Regions from separate parts of the Alteromonas sp. AWJ4_199 genome, predicted to be linked through region 3. Evidence: predicted binding sites of a transcription regulator. Region 3 holds the regulator's gene; each other region holds the start of a gene.
The links. The regulator FNR, encoded in region 3, switches genes on or off when oxygen is low (the NO sensors DNR and NnrR bind a similar motif). The targets are predictions, from matches to a motif close to TTGATCTAGATCAA.
Positions count from the first base shown of each region.

Region 1 (6,672 bases), 580 kb from region 3:
TTTGATATGCTCGACGATGGTTTGCTTGGCATAAAGGTTGCTGGTTCTCATTTAGTTGAGGTAAGTAGCATTGAAGTTGAAAAAGATGGTCTTCGCACTGGAAGTTGTAAGGTGTTAGAACCTTGGAAATGCGATTTGGCCCCTCAACAAATAGCGCCTATGGACGAGCGGCTTAAAGAAATATTTGGAAATTACGAAGAACTGGCGTCGTTGTATGAATCACCGAAGTTTAATTGTCCCAACTGGGTATTAAATCGATGGTTAGAGTTATTGCCAGTCGATGGCTCGCAAAAGCAGCATTTTTTAGCGCAAAGAGAATGTACTAGTTTGCTAAATTATCTCTCTGCACTAATCGCTTAATATTGAGAGTTGAAATTGACATTACAAATTCGTAATCCAACATTTGCATTTTTCGCAAACGTTTTAAGTCAGAACGTCGTAGAATGATACAACCAAAACGGAAAAGCGGACGAATCTTATGTTAGTTGGAATTCCTTTGGAACAAAGTAACAGCACAATCAAACCTAAAGAATGTGCTACTGAAATGTCTGATTACCTTGTGGCGGTTGCTGACGCCAGATGCAAACGATCCTTTGCTAGAGTATTTAACTATTTCGCACCTCGCTTGCGCTCATATGCTTTGAAACAAATGGGAAATGAGGCGTTAGCGATGGAGCTTGTTCAAGACACCATGTCAAACGTTTGGCAAAAAGCACATCTTTTTAATGCCGAGAAAGGGTCTCCATCGACATGGATTTTTACAATTGCGCGTAATATACGTTTTGACATGTTGCGTAAGCTGCAGAACCGAAAAGAAGACGTATGCTCTGATGATTTGTGGCCAGTGCTTTGTGAGCAAACTGCGGATGCTAATGAAGCGCCGCTTGACGAGCAAGTTACTTTAGAGCAAATTGGTCACTTATTTGAATCACTGCCGGTAAAACAAAAAGCGGTAGTTGAAGCTATCTACATTGATGGCAAGTCTCAACAAGAAGTTGCCGACGAACTTTCTATTCCGTTAGGTACGGTAAAGTCCCGTACGCGTTTGGCGCTTCAACGATTAAAGGTCATGTTAAACGATAATGATTAGGTTTCATCCCAGTGCCCAACAACTTAAAGATTTCGTTGAGGGCACGCTGTCACCTGCTATATCTTTAATGGTTTCAGCACATTGTGATATGTGTCCGAAATGCCAACGATTTGTAGAGATAGAGACTGAAAGCTTAGCCGCACAAATGGTGTCATCTGTAAGCGAAAATGCTTTCGCCAGTTCTGATGCTTCGCTCCAGTTTGGCGATATGTTTTCACAAATTACACAACTCCCTCAAACCCCTGACGGCAGTTTTAAGGCTGCTAGTGTTTCTGAATATCGAGAAACTTTGAACAAGCCCCGTGTACCATCCAAATCAGAAAAATTAAGTACTATTGAGTTGGATGGGAGAGCGTTTGCTTTGCCTAGAACCCTTCACCGATATATCGACAAGACTGGAAACTGGTCAAGTTTAGTCGGTAAGCTATGGCAAGCCCCGGTTGATTTAGGTAATCAGGGCGTAGCCAATTTTATATTTATGGGTAGTGGCGGGAGTGTGCCAGAGCATACTCATAGAGGAACCGAATACACCCTAGTTATCGATGGCGAGTTCAGTGACGGGCTCAGCCGTTACGATACCGGCGACTTTATTTTCATGGATGGTGAGAAGACCCATACGCCCAAGGCTGAAGGAAAAGACGGTTGCTTAGTATTTAGCATTGTAGATCAGCCACTACACTTTACTTCAGGCTTAGCGAGACTATTAAATCCATTTAGCCATCTTTTCTTCCGCTAAAGTTTAAAACGATTGCTTATCAGCTACTGTGCTTACAATCGCTAAATAACAAAAAACGCACTTAAGTGCGTTTTTTCGTTTTAACTATTAATGTTCTATGGTCGTTCGCGTTTCAAACTCTCTTCGACTAGCTAATAAACTCGCTGTCCGGATAGTTAAGTCTAAGTGTCTTCATTGCATTATCACGAAGCTCTGTAAGACCAAGCTGTTCGTAGCTTGAAACCATAATTTCTAGGGCTTGCTGTACCTGCGTAGTATTCGGGAAGTGCTCTATAACATAGCGGCCACGGTTGGCAGCAGCAACATACGCCTCCCGTCTCATGTAGAAGCGTGCAATAGCAATTTCATAACGCGCCAAGCGGTCTTTAATATGAACCATACGCTGCTTCGCGTCAGCCGCATACTTGCTGTCTGGATACTGCTGGATAAGCCTGCGAAAGTCTTCAAACGCTGCGCGGGATTTTGATGGGTCTCTATCCGTACGATCGATGTTCATTAACTCTTGGAATAGGTTGCTGTCTGATTCCATGTTAGTTAAGCCACGCATGTAATACGCGTAGTCAACATCAGAGTGATTAGGATTAAGACGGATAAATCTGTCGATAGTGGCAAGTGTTTCTTCGTTCTTACCCGACTTATAGTAGCTGTAAATAAGATCTAGCTGTACTTGGTGAGAAAGTGGACCAAACGGGTAACGGGAATCTAGCGCACTTAACGTTTGAGCAGCAGCGCTAAAGTTACCAACTTCCATGCTTTGCTTTGCTCTGTCATACAGTTGCTGTGCACCCATGTTAGCTAAAACGGCTTTCTCTTCTTTATCTGAAGAACTACATCCTGCGACAGATACCATAGCACCCAATAAAACGGGAGCCAGTAGACGAAATGATTTCATAATAATTCTATTTTCCTGCTAAACAGTTTAATACTTCGCTGTCTAAGCTCATGTGTTAAACAACAACACTTTAATTGCATTCTAACGTACTAACGACGAGAAAAACCATACAAAAACGTAAACAAGGCAGTGTACAGCGTGAATACTTGTTATAATACCCTTTTTTAGACGTAATCAATGGTGTTATGACACAGTCGCCGAACACAATACAACTAGAAGCTTCAACGGAAGCTGCGCATTTTGGTTTACGCTTAGATCAGGTTTTGGCTGATTTGTTCCCTGAATATTCTCGTTCTAAGTTAAAAACTTGGATTCAGGACGGAAATGTTGCGGTAAATGGTGAAGTAATCACTGTCCCTCGACACAAAATGCAAATGGATGAACTCATTACTGTACAAGCCGAAATGGATGTGCAGGTAACAAGTGTTGCGCAAGATATTGCGCTAGATATTGTTTACGAAGATGAGCACATCTTGGTAATAAATAAACCTGCTGATTTAGTCGTGCATCCTGGCGCGGGAAACCCGAGCGGTACAGTGCTTAATGCATTGCTAAATCACTATCCCGAAATTGACAAAGTTCCACGTGCAGGCATTGTCCACCGTCTCGACAAAGACACTACGGGCCTGATGGTAGTGGCAAAAACAATACCTGCGCAAACGCACCTTGTTGATCAGCTACAGCGCCGCGAGATGAGCCGTGAATATGAAGCCATCGCTTTAGGTACTATGGTTGCGGGTGGGATTGTAGATGAGCCTATTGGCAGGCATGCCACAAAGCGCACGCATATGGCAGTTCGCGAAATGGGTAAACCTGCAGTAACGCATTATCGCGTTATTGAAAAGTTCCGTGCTTATACTCACTTGCGTTTGAAGCTTGAAACTGGTCGTACGCACCAAATTCGCGTGCACATGGCGCATATAAAACATCCACTGTTGGGCGATCAGGTTTATGGCGGGCGTCCGCGTTTGCCTAAAGGTGCGTCTGAGGAGTTTATTACAGCGCTTCGAGGGTTCCAGCGTCAGGCATTGCACGCAGCTCAGCTTTCACTATTTCACCCCGAAACTGAAGAGTGGATGACTTGGAAAGCGCCGCTTCCTCAAGATATGCAGGACTTGCTTAAAGCAGTCAAAAAAGACACAACGGACAATCCGCAAGATATGCTCTAACTAGGGAGTAGGTATTATGACATTGTCAGATGCAAATTCACCTATTTCATCTACGCTGGATTTGATTACTCCAGCGTGGTCATGCCCCTCTAATATTGTCGCTTATACAACGACAAGAAAAGGAGGCACGAGCTTAGGTGATTTCGCAGGCTTGAACGTTGGGGCTCACGTGGGGGATGACCTTTTATTAGTTAAAGCCAATAGAAGCCTGATCCCACACAGCGAAAAGATAACGTGGCTAGAGCAAATACACAGCAATCGCGTGGTGTCACTGCCAAGCGTGGATACTACTGCGGATGCAGCATACTCTTCTTCCAAGTCGCACTTTTGTGCAGTAATGACTGCTGACTGTGTGCCCATCCTATTATGTGATGAGAGTGGGCAAGAGGTGGCAGCAGTGCATGCAGGGTGGAAAGGGCTTGAGACTAATATTATCAGAAATGCTCTTGGGCAATTTAACTGCGATGAGAATAAAATCATGGCTTGGATAGGCCCTGCAATCAGCGGTTCTTGCTATGAAGTGGATGCTCAACTGGCGAGTAAATTTCGCCATGTAGCCGGCGCCGTTGCCAATAGTAGTAATGAGGGTAAATACCTTTTAGATTTACCTTTAGTAGCACAGATGCAATTGCAGCAAGCTGGCGTTGAAGATATTACGCAAAGTAACCTGTGTACTTACACTGACGAGGGACGCTTCTATTCGCATCGGAGAGCCACTCATCAAAACAAACGCACAACTGGGCGCATGGTCAGCGTAATAGGTATGCTTTAGATATCTAATCCTATGGGCATTAGTTCTTAACCCCTTCATTTATTTGCGCTAAATCAAAGTTTCTACAGTATTTGTTATCTTTTTGGCTAACTTTTCAATCTCATACTTGAATCGCAATTGAGCAGCCTACATAACTAGAACATAAGCAATACCAGTCCGCATAGATCATTACCCACTCAGCGAGAGTTAAAATGTTCGTAATCGCGGTGTGTTACCGCAGGTATAGTTGTTCACTTATTAGGTTGAGATTATGAGACTAGATAGATTTACCAGTAAATTTCAGCTCGCAATATCCGATGCTCAATCACTCGCATTGGGGCGAGATCATCAATATATTGAACCTGTCCACTTAATGACTGCCATGCTAAACCAGCAGGGTGGTTCAGTACGCCCGCTACTTGACCAAGCAAACATTAATGTTAATGCGCTTCGTTCTGCTTTGAGTCAGGCTATTGAACGTTTACCTAGAATTGAAGGTATTGGTGGTGATGTTCAGTTAAGCAAAGACAGTGGCATTTTACTTAACCTTTGCGACAAGATTGCTCAGCAACGAAAAGACGAATATATAACGTCGGAGATCTTCGTGTTAGCAGCCCTTGAAGATAAAGGGCGATTGGGTGAGATCCTTAAAAGTTTGAATATCACCAAAGACACCATTGAAGGCGCTATCGATGATATGCGTGGCGGACAGAAGGTGACAGACCCTAACGCTGAAGATGTGCGCCAGGCCCTTGAAAAGTACACTACAGACTTAACCGAGCGAGCGGAACAAGGCAAGCTTGACCCAGTGATTGGGCGTGATGACGAAATTCGTCGTACCGTTCAAGTTCTGCAGCGCAGAACCAAAAACAACCCCGTACTTATTGGTGAGCCTGGTGTGGGTAAAACCGCCATCGTTGAGGGATTAGCGCAGCGCATCATTAACGGCGAAGTACCTGAAGGCTTAAAGAACAAGCGCGTTCTTGCCCTAGATATGGGCGCGTTAGTGGCAGGGGCTAAATACCGCGGTGAGTTTGAAGAACGTTTAAAGGCCGTTCTTAACGAATTGGCTAAAGAAGAAGGCCGCGTCATTCTATTCGTTGACGAACTGCACACCATGGTAGGTGCAGGGAAGGGCGATGGCGCCATGGATGCTGGGAATATGCTAAAACCGGCGCTGGCACGCGGTGAACTTCACTGTGTGGGGGCAACCACGCTAGACGAATATCGTCAGTACATTGAAAAAGACGCTGCGCTAGAGCGTCGTTTTCAGAAAGTATTGGTTGAAGAGCCAAGCGTAGAGGACACTATTGCTATTCTTCGAGGCTTAAAAGAGCGTTATGAGCTTCATCACTCTGTCGATATCACAGACCCCGCTATTGTCGCAGCGGCAAGTTTGTCACATCGTTATATTAGTGACCGTCAATTGCCGGATAAAGCCATCGACCTTATTGATGAAGCGGCCTCTAGCATACGTCTGCAAATAGACTCAAAGCCAGAAGATATGGACCGTTTAGAGCGCAGAATTATCCAGCTTAAGTTGGAAGAGCAAGCCCTTGCTAAAGAAACCGATGATGCTAGCCATAAACGCCTTGAAATGATTGAACTAGAGCGCGAGCAGGCTGAAACCAAGTATGCAGAGCTAGAAAAAGTATGGCTAGATGAAAAAGATGCCATGCAGGGCACCCAAACCATTAAAGGGGAGCTGGAACAAGCAAAGCTTGATTTAGAAATTGCTCGCCGCGCATCTGATTTGAATAGGATGTCGGAACTTCAGTACGGCCGTATTCCTGAGCTTGAAGCCAAGCTTGAGCAAGCGGCAGAAAATGAAACCCGCGAAACCACGTTACTTAAAAATAAAGTAACGGATATCGAAATTGCTGATGTGCTCTCTCGTTGGACGGGTATACCCGTAGCGAGAATGCTAGAGGGCGAGCGCGAGAAGCTGTTGCGTATGGAAGATGTCCTTCATAAACGTGTAGTAGGGCAAGAAGAAGCCGTTGAAGCAGTATCAAATGCTATTCGCCGTTCACG
Region 1 is NZ_JBSWUR010000001.1:790,085-796,756, reverse strand. It holds gene ACXAER_RS03490 (LON peptidase substrate-binding domain-containing protein) at 1-360, shown strand, start outside; gene ACXAER_RS03485 (sigma-70 family RNA polymerase sigma factor) at 479-1,090, shown strand; gene ACXAER_RS03480 (ChrR family anti-sigma-E factor) at 1,083-1,826, shown strand; gene ACXAER_RS03475 (outer membrane protein assembly factor BamD) at 1,954-2,718, opposite strand; gene rluD (23S rRNA pseudouridine(1911/1915/1917) synthase RluD) at 2,904-3,887, shown strand; gene pgeF (peptidoglycan editing factor PgeF) at 3,904-4,659, shown strand; gene clpB (ATP-dependent chaperone ClpB) at 4,910-6,672, shown strand, end outside.
Region 1: a site for FNR is predicted at 4,703-4,716, ahead of clpB (ATP-dependent chaperone ClpB). Genes of this name have one in related genera too.

Region 2 (6,672 bases), 1.4 Mb from region 3:
CAAAGCGATTATATAGAACTTAAAAAGTGATAGCGAATACGGTTTCTTATACCTTACGCTTTTTCGTAACCCGCATACGGTTATTGTACTAGGGTTATCGAAAAAGCGTTTTTCAGCAGTAAGGCAGAAGGCTCAGTACCCCAATTTTAGCGGAGGCTCTTGGAGTGCAGATAGCTGTTCTTTAAGGGCAAGTATTTGGCCTTCCCAATATTTGTCTTCAGCAAACCAAGGGAACGCACGAGGAAACGCAGGGTCTTCCCACCGACGAGAAAGCCACGCCATGTAATGCACCATGCGCATTGCTCTTAGTGGCTCAATAAGAGGTAGCTGGGACGTATCGAATTCGTGAAATTCTTCGTAGGCCTCTACTAGGGTATCTAGCTGCAAAAGCTGCTGTTGGCGGTCGCCACTTAACATCATCCATAAGTCTTGAATAGCGGGTCCCATACGGCAGTCATCTAAGTCAACGAAGGTTGGACCGTCGCGCCATAGTATATTGCCTGGGTGGCAGTCACCGTGTAAACGAATATTCGATGTTGGCTTATACGCTTGTTGGGTGGCCTCAATAACTGGATTGAGTATGGCAAAAAAGGCCGTCTTCAAATGCTCGGGTAGCAGTGTGCTTTGCAACAGAACCTGTTTGGGCTCATCAAGGTAACTTTCAATGTCAATTGAGGGGCGATCTGCAAACCCTTTAGCTGACGCTACGCGGTGAATGCGGCCTATAAAACGCCCCATCCATTCGAGCTGTTCAAGGTTGTCGTTCTCAAACTGTCTACCGCCTACCGAAGGGAATAGTGTAAATCGATAGTCAGTCTCCGCCACCGTATGGTGATGTAGCGTTTTACCGTTTAAAGCTATAGGTGCAGCCAATGGGATTTCGTTATCGATTAGCTCTGCAGCAAACGCGTGTTCTTCAAGAATTTGAGCGTCGGTCCATCGACCTGGGCGATAGAATTTTGCTACATAGCGCTGACCGTCTTCAGCCAAAAACTGATAGACGCGGTTTTCATAACTATTTAGTGCTAGCAAACCGCTTTGAAGAAAAATGCCCTGACTTTCCAGGGCATCTAATATGGTGTCTGGGCTAAGCCCAGAGAATGAAAAATCTGTCATCGATAAAGGAACTTAGTTGGCTCATCAACAGTAACCGTTTCCCCATCAATTGTGGTGGTTACACTGATAAAAATATCGGTAACCGTATCTTCCAGATTATAGGCGTCAGTTGCAACTGAAATTGGCGTGCTATACACCGCACCGCCTTCAACTGTTACAGTTTGCTCACCTATATACTCATAGTCAGGCAGACCTTTTACAGCAATCGTATACGTTTGCTCTTGCTGGGTTTTATTGAGCACTTTTATGGTATAGACGTTCTCAATTAGCCCTTCATTGGTTTCGCGGTATAGGGAATTTCTATCGCGGATAATGTCGACTTCGGTGGGGCTGCGCATCCAAATATTAGCGAATAGCAAACCGGTCATAACAACAAGTACGACAAAATACCCAATTAATTTAGGGCGCAATATATGAGTTTTACCGCCAGCAAGTTCTTCTTCCGAGGTAAAGCTTATCAGGCCTTTGGGATAGCCCATCTTGTCCATAACGCCGTTACAGGCATCAACACAAGCACCGCAGTTGATGCATTCGTATTGAAGGCCGTTGCGAATATCAATACCGGTAGGGCAGACTTGAACACATAAATTACAGTCAATGCAGTCACCTAAGCCTTTCTCCTGCACCTGCTCGTGACTAAGTTTTCGAGGGCGTGGACCGCGTTGTTCGCCCCGTTTTGCATCGTAGGATACGGTAAAGGTATCTTTGTCGAACATGGCAGATTGGAATCGTGCATAAGGACAAATGTGCGTGCACATAATTTCACGCATATAGCCTGCATTTCCGTAGGTACAAACTGCAAAAAAGATAACTGAGAAACCCGCCCAGAAGCTGGTGTCAAATGTGACAAAGTCAACAAACAAGGCATCGATGGGGGTGAAGTAGCCGACAAAGGTTAGCGCAGTTAATAATGCTACCAGAACCCAAGCAGTATGCTTTGCCGTTTTACGTAAAAATTTGTCGGTATCCATCTTGCGTGCATCAAGGGCTATACGCTTGTTTCGTGGCCCTTCGAACTTTTCTTCAAACCAAGTGTATATATATACCCATGTCGTTTGTGGACACATAAAGCCACACCACACTCTACCTGCGAAGGTGGTGACAAAGAATAATGCAAAAGCGGAAACAATGAATATATAGGCCAGTAAGGTAAGGTCTTGAGGCCACAAGGTAAGCGAGAAAATAGTAAAACGCTGTTCGCCGATATCAAGCAGTACCGCCTGATGGCCGTTGTACTGAATCCACGGAATAATGGCAAAAAGGGCTAGAAAGAAAAGACCGAAGAAACGTCTAAACGTCTCCAATGGGCCCTGCACGGCGCGCACATAAATACGGCTGCGTGAGTCATGCCGTTTGCCCTCTATGGCTCCTTTGGGTTTATGTACTTTTACCGGTGTTACGTTTTTGACCGGTATTTGTTCATTCATAGCTTAACCTTATGTGACGTAACAAACTGCCTGTGCAGTATAACTGCGTTCAACACGTCATACTTAATATAGATCAATAATACGGCGTATGGTCTATCTTTTTAAAATTTCAGTCAATACTGAAACTTCAGAAAGTTTCATGGTTTCTTCTTTTCTTGAATCTATGCGTAATGGTATGGATACAGTGCCAAGATCAGTTGAAATTATCGAACGTCATATTTGCTAATATAGAAATGAGTGTTCAAGCATGTTTAACACACTTGAGCTATGTCCATTGTATTGAGCATCATTAAAGTATCATACATTGGTAGGGAAATATTTGTGGTCAATTAGCGTACAAATGATGTAAAGTGTCCGCAAATAAAGTGTGAGTTAACAAAAGTTTATTGAGCATGTGTAGTTAAATGTGTTCAATAAATTGGCACCATTTGTCGTAAACATCTGTCAAAAATTAGCTGAGAAGTCATGTTAAGGTTTTTTATAATCGCTGCCGAAATTGTTGTTTTAATCATAGTGTTGAGATCTTCTTTTGTTCAGTATCTCTTCGAAGATATTCAAAACTCTATTTCTAATTGGCTGACGGTTGTTGCAACACTTCCTGAACGAAAGGAATTGCATAGCTTACAAGACAAAATAAATATCCAGCTAAGCCCACTAAAGCCCTATCAACAGGATTACGTCAAACAAATCACAACCGATGGCGCTAGCGTTAAACGCTTTCATCGTGCTTATTGCGAAACAGATGACATAAACCCAAACTTCACGGGAACTAAACGCGCTAAACTATGCCTAATCATTAAGCAATCACGATTTATGCAAGTTGAATAGTCACATTTGCCTTTGTGTCGAGAGTACGCTTTCTCAATAGCGTGTTATAAACCTTTCGTAATGCTTGCTAGCTTGATGTTAAATCAATTGAATGTAGGAGCATGAAAGTGAATAAATTACGTACTTTTTCCTTTTTAAGTTGCGCCGCAGCAATAGGGCTTGCCGTTTTTGTTCCCACTCAAGCCGCTGAGGTTAAAATTACGTGGGATGAGCCGGAGTCTTACAGTGATGTGAGGCCGACTAACGAATCTCGTAAACGCTTTCGAGAGCGCACCTTAAAAGAGCTCGAATCGCATATCGTTGAATTAGCCAGTGAATTGCCGGAATCGCAGGTATTGTCTATGACGGTAACGAACGTTGATTTAGCCGGCCAAGTGTGGCCGAGTCAATTTGTGGGATTTGGCAACGGCGCTGGCAGTGACGTGCGTATCATTAAGCGCATTGATATTCCTAGAATGACATTTAGTTACTCGTTAGCTAATGCCGACGGTCAAGTCATTTTAAGCGGTGAAGATGTAAAACTTAAAGATATGGATTTTATGGAATCGAATATACGTCGCAATCGAACGGAATCGCTATCCTACGAAAAAGCCATGCTTAACGATTGGTTTTCAGATACGTTTTCAACACAAGTAGCGGCGAACGACTAACGCATTCGTTCAAATCACAATAAAAAAGGTCACATATAGTGACCTTTTTTGTGTTTATAACCCTCATTTCACGGGCTATAAAAATACAAGCTACCTACAGATAATCAAACTCATTACCTGATATTGCAAGGGTGCTTTCAGGGCCAGCTTTATAAGCGGCTTTGTGCGCATCGCGACGTACTAAGATACGTTCCATGTAGAAGTCACGTGTCTTCATCTTAGACGCTGCAAGGACCGCGTTACCTGAAGCTTGCGCTTTGTCGGCCATGCTGTACCACAGTACACCAATCAACGAATAGGCGCTGTATGCCAAGTAATCACAAGCAGCTGCAGCAGCGGTGGTGGCATCCATACCTAAGCAATCGGCTGAAGATGCACGCCAGTCATCAAGAATACCTTGAGCCAGACCCTTCGCCTCACTGTCTTGAATGTCGCTGACCAAAGCGTTAAACGCATTATAGGTCGCTTCCATCATTTGACCGCCATCGCGGGTAAGCTTACGACCAATAAGGTCTAGCGCCTGAATACCGTTGGTGCCTTCATATAACATAGCAATGCGCACGTCGCGCATAAGTTGTTCCATACCCCATTCACGAATAAAGCCGTGACCACCAAATACTTGTACACCTAGGCTGGTGGTCTCAAGGCCCATATCCGTCATAAAAGCTTTGCAGATTGGGGTTAAAAACTGAAGTATCTTGTCGGCATCTTCTTTTTCTTGACCTTCACCAAGCTTCTCAACGTCCATAAACTTGGCATAGAAAAGTGAAAGTGCACGGCAGCCTTCAATCAGTGATTTCTGCGTAAGTAACATACGCGCTACGTCAGGTTGAAATACGATTGGGTCTGCTTTGCCCTCTGGGTTTTGGATACCCTGTGGTGCACGAGACTGCACGCGCTCGCGGGCGTAGGTCAGTGCGCCTTGGTAAGAGGCTTCTGCCGCCCCTAAACCTTGTAGGCCTACTTGGAAGCGTGCATCGTTCATCATGGTGAACATACATGCTAGGCCTTGGTTTTCTTCACCAACAAGATACCCGGTTGCACCGTCAAAGTTCATCACACAAGTCGGGCTCGCTTTTATCCCCATTTTGTGTTCAATACTTCCTACAGACAAGCTGTTCGCCTCGCCCGGCTCATTGCTGGCATCTGGAAGGAACTTAGGCACTAAGAACAAGCTGATGCCCTTAACGCCCTTCGGTGCGTCTGGCAAGCGAGCTAGTACAAGGTGAATAACGTTCGAACTCCAGTCGTGATCACCTGCGGTAATAAAGATCTTATTACCGGTTACTTTATAGCTGCCGTCGCTTTGAGGCTCAGCTTTAGTACTAAGCAGGCTCAAATCGGTTCCCGCATGAGGTTCGGTCAGGTTCATGGTACCTGTCCACTCACCGCTGATTAGTTTAGCAAGGTAGATATCTTTTAATTCTTTACTGGCGTGTTTAGTAACCGCAAGGGTTGCGCTTTCTGTCAGCATGGTGGTTAAGCGCCAGCTTAAATTCGCCGCATTTAGCATTTCGTGAACAGGCACAGCCATGGTGTACGGCAAATCCTGTCCGTCGTACTCGGCAGTGCCTAACATGGCATTCCAACCGTTTGCAACGTATTCCTGATAGGCATCAGCAAAGCCTTTAGGTGTGGTAATTTTGCCGTCTTTCAGCGTACAGCCTTCTTCATCGCCTTCACGGTTAAGTGGGGCAACCACATCTAGAGCAAACTTTGCACCCTGTGCAATAATCTCGTTGGCTAATTCGCTATCAAAGTCGCTGATACCGAGCTTTTCGTAGTGAGCATCAAGTCCAAGCCAGTCTTTTAACAAAAACTGAAAATCAGTTGTAGGGGCGTGGTATAGAGGCATGGATGACTCCTTTTTCAAACAAGTGTTTTAATTTTGCTTATTATAGTCACAAAAAGCGTAGTCCGAATAGTCCGTTAAAGGAAAGTTAATAATAAATTTGGATGATGTGGGTAATGATCTATGCGGACTGATATGAGAGAAACACATAGGTTTACCAAGACTCGTGGACTTTAAATGTGCAGCAAAGGTCACACAGGCTCTGATGATGATGACTGACGCATTGGTGTTAATATAGAAAAGTGAACTCAAGTGGTAAGCTCGCTTGCAATTCAAATTCTCACTGGCATGCTTAGCCTACATTGAAATAACCCGTTCACATACGCACAAGCAACACGGTACATAAAAACATGAATCCAGAAAGCGCGAAGAAAAACCTTAAACATAGCAGTGATGATGCGCAGATCCCGGTTTGCATTGTAACGGGGGGAAGCTTGGGTATCGGTTTTGCGGTATGCAAGCTGTTTAGTCAAAACGGTTATCAAGTCATTAATTTAGATATCAGAGACTTTGAGCAAGCGTTACCTAATGCTATCTGGAAGCCGTGTGATGTAAGTGTTGTGCGTAATATTGAAGCCGCGGTGAATGAGGTTATTAGTTCTTATCAACGCATAGACGCATTGGTGTGTAATGCCGGTATACATGTTTCAGCAACCATTGAAGATACTGATGAAGCGCTGCTTGATAAGGTACTAAACTTGAACGTAAAAGGGGCGTACGGCGCGATTAAGTCTTGCCTGCCAACCATGAAAGAGCAGGGCAGCGGCGCGATTGTGGTAATGGGCTCAGATCAGTCCTT
Region 2 is NZ_JBSWUR010000001.1:1,607,685-1,614,356, reverse strand. It holds cobalamin riboswitch at 1-14, opposite strand, end outside; gene ACXAER_RS07005 (serine/threonine protein kinase) at 133-1,116, opposite strand; gene ccoG (cytochrome c oxidase accessory protein CcoG) at 1,113-2,543, opposite strand; gene ACXAER_RS06995 (hypothetical protein) at 3,009-3,371, shown strand; gene ACXAER_RS06990 (DUF3016 domain-containing protein) at 3,479-4,021, shown strand; gene ACXAER_RS06985 (acyl-CoA dehydrogenase family protein) at 4,116-5,876, opposite strand; gene ACXAER_RS06980 (SDR family NAD(P)-dependent oxidoreductase) at 6,224-6,672, shown strand, end outside.
Region 2: a site for FNR is predicted at 2,607-2,620, ahead of ccoG (cytochrome c oxidase accessory protein CcoG). Genes of this name have one in related genera too.

Region 3 (6,672 bases):
TTCGGTACTTACATTGCAGGAATTCGCTCTACTGTATTAGAGCAAGGTGAAGTGTATTTTGAATCTATTTGTATGTTCATTTTCCTGCTATTACTTAGCCGCTTTTTAGAACATCGTAGCCGTCATCGCGCCGCACAGATCTCTGCCAATATGATGCAGTATGTTCCTGTGTCAGCGACTAAATTAATGCCAGATGGCAGCGTTACTGAATGCTTAGCAAAGCAATTAAAAGTGAACGATGTAGTGCTGGTTAAGCCTGGTGAAACCATCCCCATTGATGGGCTGGTAACAGAAGGTAACGCTGCGGTTGACGAATCTATGCTTACCGGTGAGTTTAGCCCGGTGCGCAAGTCAAACAGTAGCACCGTATATGGTGGTACTGTGTGTCAAGACGGCAGCCTTACCATTAAAGTGACACAAACTCTCAAAAATGCACTGGTAAATCAAATTGTAAGGCTGCAAGCAAGTGCTATGGCGAATAAGCCTAAAGCGGCACAAATAGCTGATAACTTTTCTCGATATTTTGTGACAGCTGTCTTGCTGGTTTCTGCCTTAACTTATGGCTTTTGGGCCTATAACGGCAGTGATGATGCGTTTTGGATCACCATTTCCGTGTTGGTAGCAACCTGTCCTTGCGCATTAGGGTTGGCTACACCATCAGCGTTAACCTGCGCTATGGCAAAGTTAAACCGACAAGGTATTTTACTAAAACGCGCCGATGCGCTTGAGCAAATCACTGGCATTGACACTATCGCACTGGATAAAACCGGTACGCTGACACAAGGCAAATTTACCATTTCAAATGCCTGGTATGCTGACGGTGTAGACAGTGACAGTGCACTTTCAATTGCCCGTGCTCTAGAGTCGCGCTCTGAGCACCCTATTGCAAAAGCCTTTAGCCCAAATAAAACCCTTGGCGGTAGTAACGTCCATGGTACGGATAATTCCTCCAGCAGACCTACTATCCACAATGTGGTTAATTTTAGCGTGACGCCAGGAGGCGGCATCAGCGGTGAAATTAACGACACCTTGTTTTCAATGGGCTCTGCCCAATTTTGTGTCCACGAATCACAACAAAATCTTCTTAAGGATTATCCGTCAGCCAATGTCTTTCTCACGGTGAAGGGCCGTATTATGGCGGCGTTTGAGGTAAGCGACACGTTGCGAGAGGATACTCAAGAAACCTTAAATATTCTGGCAAAAAGTCACACCCTTGCAGTATTAAGTGGCGATACACAACAAAACGTGGACGCTCTTACCGCTTCCTTGCCAATATCAACAGCTAAAGGTGGGCTCACACCAGAGCAGAAATACGATGCTGTACAGGCTATGCAGCAATCTGGCGCGAAAGTGATGATGATGGGTGACGGTATTAACGACGCGCCCGTTCTTGCCAGCGCTGATGTGGCAATTGCAGTGGGTAATGCCACAGACGTGGCTAAAACTGCTGCTGATGTCATATTACTTGGCGATCAGCTACTTTCTGTACCTGAACTGATTAAAACCGCTCACCAAGTGAAGCAAAAAATTAGACAAAATATAGGATGGTCGGTAGGTTACAACGTTTTGATTCTGCCTTTCGCCGTGTCTGGCCTACTTTCACCGTGGATGGCTGTTGTTGGTATGTCGTTAAGCAGTATTATTGTAGTCACAAACTCAACGCGACTTTTGAGCAAATAGCATGAGTATTATTTACGTATTAATTCCAATCGCCATTATCATAGTCGCTGTCGCTATCGTGATATTCTTTTGGGCGGTGAAAACTAATCAATTCGAGGATCTAGACCGTCAGGGGTACAGTATTCTATTTGACGATGACCTTCCGCCAGAAGAAAAAAAGCTAGCTGAGCAACGCAAGCAACTTCAAGACAATAAAGTAGACAAAAGCCAAGCGCCAAATGGAAGGGATTAACTACTTCTCTGCCTTTCTTATCGGCTTAGCCGGCGGAGTTCACTGTGTGGGAATGTGCGGTGGAATTGTCGCTGCGCTAAGGATGGTATCGCCTAAAGGCGCTTCAGCACTACCCTATACCCTTGCCTATAACATGGGACGTATAGTGAGCTACACCATCGCCGGAGCAATAACCGGGGCGCTTGGCAAAATAGCAGCCGACTACGTGCCCCTTGCCAACTATGCCCTATCCTTGCTAAGCGGCCTTATGCTGTTGTTGCTGGCCTGTTATTTAGGCAAATGGTGGACGGGTTTAACGGTGTTGGAAAACGCAGGAAAAGGTTTATTTTCCAAACTGCAGCCATTATCTAAGCGTTTTTTACCTTTTAAAACCCCTTTTAGCGCTATTCCCTATGGTTTTATTTGGGGTTGGCTTCCTTGCGGGTTGGTGTATTCCACACTTACCTGGTCTCTCGCGGCGGGGAATGCGCTAGAAGGCGCTGGCATTATGTTCTTCTTCGGTTTAGGTACATTACCCACCTTGCTCGCCGCAAGCGCTGGTAGCCAGTATATAGTTCGATGTTTTCAACATAACCATGTTAAACAAATTATTGCAGGAATAATGGCCATATATGCCGCTTATCTTATTCATAGCGCAATCGTTTAAAAATGGGTGTATTATTGTCGGGTATTCTTTTACAGAGCGTGCATTATGAGCAAAGGAAGCCAATTTTCTATTCACTGTCAAAACTGTAGTTTCAGTCACCTGTGTTTACCGGTGGCGTTAAACAAAACAGAAATCGAATCTCTTGACGATATTATTGAACGCAAGAAGCCGCTTCATAAAGGTGACACTCTGATTCAAACTGGTGATAAATTCCGTTCTCTATTTGCAGTGAGAACCGGTTCATTCAAATCATTTGTGACTAATACCGAAGGTGAAGAACAGATTACCGGTTTCCACTTTCCTGGTGACATTATCGGTTTCGATGCATTAAGAGAGAACAAACACCAAAGCTACACCTCTGCGCTAGAAACAGCCATGGTGTGTGAGCTTCCCTACGAGACTCTCGACGAAATGTCAGTGCAATTTCCAAAGCTGCGCCACCAGATCATGAGCTTCATGAGCGCTGAAATAAAACAAGATCACGACATGATCATGCTTTTAAACAAGCGTACTGCAGAAGAGCGTTTATTATATTTTATCTCACATCTTTCTCAGCGCTTTGAGGAACGCGGCTTTTCCCATAGAGAATTCCACTTAACCATGACGCGCAACGAAATTGGAAACTATTTAGGCTTAACGATAGAAACCATTAGCCGTTTACTGAGCCGTTTTCAGAAGGAAAACATTATCAAGGTTGACGGTAAATTGATCTCTATTTTGGATTTTGATCGGTTAAATACCAAGTTAGAGGCGTTAAATGGCCCTAGCGTAGTCTGTAACGGTTAATTTATTCTTCTGGTATCTTTAGCGCGCTACATGCGCGCTTTTTAGTTTTAACCTTTAAAGTTTCACTGTATTCCCTCACTGGGTTACACGATATCCATCCATTGGGCGTTAAAGCTCCCGTAACATTTGAATTGGCCCTTTTTTTATCAACGAATTATTTAATCCTTGATCGAAAACAACTCACGTTTTTCTAAATGTCGTTTATAGTTAATGTAAACGGTTTTGAAACAATATCGATGTCGACAGCCATACAAAGCTTTGTAGTTGAGGAGACGTTATGATTGAGTGTAAACGAATTCTTGCCGTGGTGGACGCGGAACGTGACAACCAGCCTGCCCTAAGCCGTGCCTATGAACTTGCGTCAAAAACCGGCGCCACGGTTACCGCTATGATGGTGGTATATGATTTGTCTTACGATATGACAACCATGCTTAGCCCCGACGAACGTGAATCAATGCGCGATGCCGTTACAAAAGAGCACGCCAAATGGTTATCTGCCCAGCTAAAAGAACAAGGCTTTTCAGAGACCGATATTGTGGTTGAGTGGAATAACCGTACTTATGAGTCGATTATTTATTACGCCCTTAATAACCAAATCGACTTAGTGGTAAAAGCCACTAAAAAACATGACGACCTTGCCTCAGTGATCTTTACCCCTACAGACTGGCATCTAATGCGCAAGTGCCCACGCCCTGTACTGCTCGTTAAAGAACACGACTGGCCAGAAGGCGGTGAAATTATAGCTGCAGTAAACGTAGGCAGCGAAGATGACGAGCATGCTGCGTTAAACGACAAGCTTACGATCATCGCTAACGATTATGCTTCTTTGTTGAAAGGTAACGTTAATTTAGTGAATAGCTACCCTACAACTCCACTTAACATTGCCATTGAAGTGCCAGAGTTTGACCCTGATACATATCACGATGCGGTAAAAAATCATCATATGAAAGAAATGCGTAGTCACGCGCTGAAATATGGTATTGCAGAAAATAAATGTGTGGTGAAAGAAGGCTTGCCTGAAAAAGTTATCCCGCAAGTGGCTAAAACACTCGATGCCGAGTTAGTTGTAATAGGCACCGTGGGACGGGTTGGTATTTCGGCGGCGCTTATTGGCAATACTGCCGAGCACGTTATTGATGAACTAAATTGTGACGTACTTGCGATTAAGCCAGATGGGTTTGGATCACCGATAACCGTGTAGTTAACGACTTAATTGCGCTTAAATACCAAGACACTTGGTGGCGACAAATGGCGAATCGGCGATGGGCGTTAAAAAACCTGCGCATTTAGCGGTTAATTCCGAGAGTTAATCATACACGCTTAAATCAGTACTTAACGCTTCTCGATAAATTTAACAACACAGCCATAGTCTCGAAAAGGCGCTTTAATGTATAATGGCGCCTTTATCACAAACCAAGCTAGTTAATTATGAGTTTAGGCACAAGCAGTGCTGATGCGCCGACGTTAAACGCCGCGCAAAGTAAGCAAAAGTACAACTTCAACAAACTTCAGAAACGACTTCGTCGCAACGTGGGTAAGGCCATTGGCGATTTCGGTATGATTGAAAACAACGACAAGGTTATGGTGTGTTTATCGGGCGGTAAAGACAGCTATACCATGCTTGATATTTTATTGTTTTTAAAGAAGATTGCGCCTATTCATTTTGATATTATTGCGGTAAATCTTGACCAGAAGCAGCCTGGTTTTCCTGAACATATTTTGCCCGAGTACTTAGACAGCATTGGCGTTGACTACAAGATTGTAGAAGAAGACACCTACTCTATTGTTAAAGACAAAATTCCTGAAGGAAAAACGACTTGTTCGCTTTGCTCTCGTTTGCGTCGTGGTATTTTATACCGCACGGCGAAAGAATTAGGCGCCACTAAAATTGCATTAGGTCACCACCGCGACGATATGCTTGAAACGTTTTTCCTAAATATGTTTCACGGGGGCAAGCTTAAATCTATGCCGCCAAAACTGGTTAGCGATAACGGCGAACATATAGTAATTCGTCCTTTGGCTTACTGCACAGAAAAAGACATTGAAAAATACTCTCAAGCTGCTGAGTTCCCGATTATTCCTTGCAACCTTTGTGGTTCACAGGAAAATCTACAGCGCCAGAACATAAAAGCAATGCTTCAAGACTGGAACCGCCGTTTCCCAGGTCGTATTGAATCAATGTTCCGCGCGCTTCAAAACGTGGCCCCTTCACATCTTGTAGATAGTAACCTTTATGATTTTAAATCTATCGTCACCCAAGACGGCCCCGTTGCTGATGGTGATATAGGATTTGATGAACCTTCTTTTGCTACAGAAAATAGCGCAGATCCCAGTGATGAAGACAACGCTATCGAAGTAGTAAATATTATGGAACCAAAGTAGATGAAGATTGGACTTGCATTAGGTGCCGGTGCCGCAAGGGGCTGGACACACATTGGTATAATTGAAGCTTTGGAAAAACTTGGCGTTAAAATCGACGTTGTTGCTGGTTGCTCCATTGGTGCTTATGTTGGTGCTGCCTACGCAAGTGGCAAGCTAGAAGGTTTAAAAGAATGGGCCTGTTCACTTAGCGACTGGCAGGTACTCGCTCTTATGGGTGTTGGATTAAGACGTGGCGGTATTGCCAGCGGTCAAAAGGTTTTCGACAAACTTGCCAGCGAGTTTTGTGTCTCCTCCTATGAAGAAATGCTGAAGCCCTTTGCGACGGTGGCAACTGACCTCTATACCGGCCGTGAAGTGGTATTTAATTCAGGTCCTATTGGCGATACCATTCAGGCATCCTGCGCTATTCCAGCGCTTTTTGCCCCCGTTGCTCATGGCGATCGCTGGCTAGTGGATGGCGCTGTTGTGAACCCTGTACCGGTGAACTTGTGTCGCCAATTAGGGGCTGATTTTGTGATTGCGGTTAATCTTAACGCCGATTTTCGCCCGCTTCGGTTGGAAAAGTTAAGGCAAGATCACGAAGAAAACCAACGTAAAACCGAAGACTTTTTTACTAAAAGCCAAAACGTATTGCGCCAATGGTTTTCGCCAGACAGTAAAGATGACAAAACGTCAGACGAAAATGAAGAGCAGCTTCAAGTCAATGCTTCTGAAGATGTGAATACCGAAGAAAGCATAGCCTCTGATGTTATTGAAAAAGTAGAAGAAGAATTTACCGAAGTGCCTGCAAAGGTGAATAAGCGCAACCCGCCAGGAATTATGAGCGTAATGAGCAGCTCACTTGAAATACTTCAAGCTCGTGTTACTCGGTCTCGTTTAGCCGGCGACCCGCCAGATATACTAATAGAACCTCAGCTTACTGATGTAGGTATCATGGAGTTTCATA
Region 3 is NZ_JBSWUR010000001.1:212,790-219,461, forward strand. It holds gene ACXAER_RS00890 (heavy metal translocating P-type ATPase) at 1-1,680, shown strand, start outside; gene ccoS (cbb3-type cytochrome oxidase assembly protein CcoS) at 1,682-1,912, shown strand; gene ACXAER_RS00900 (sulfite exporter TauE/SafE family protein) at 1,899-2,558, shown strand; gene fnr (fumarate/nitrate reduction transcriptional regulator Fnr) at 2,604-3,344, shown strand; gene uspE (universal stress protein UspE) at 3,622-4,545, shown strand; gene ttcA (tRNA 2-thiocytidine(32) synthetase TtcA) at 4,773-5,726, shown strand; gene ACXAER_RS00920 (patatin-like phospholipase family protein) at 5,727-6,672, shown strand, end outside.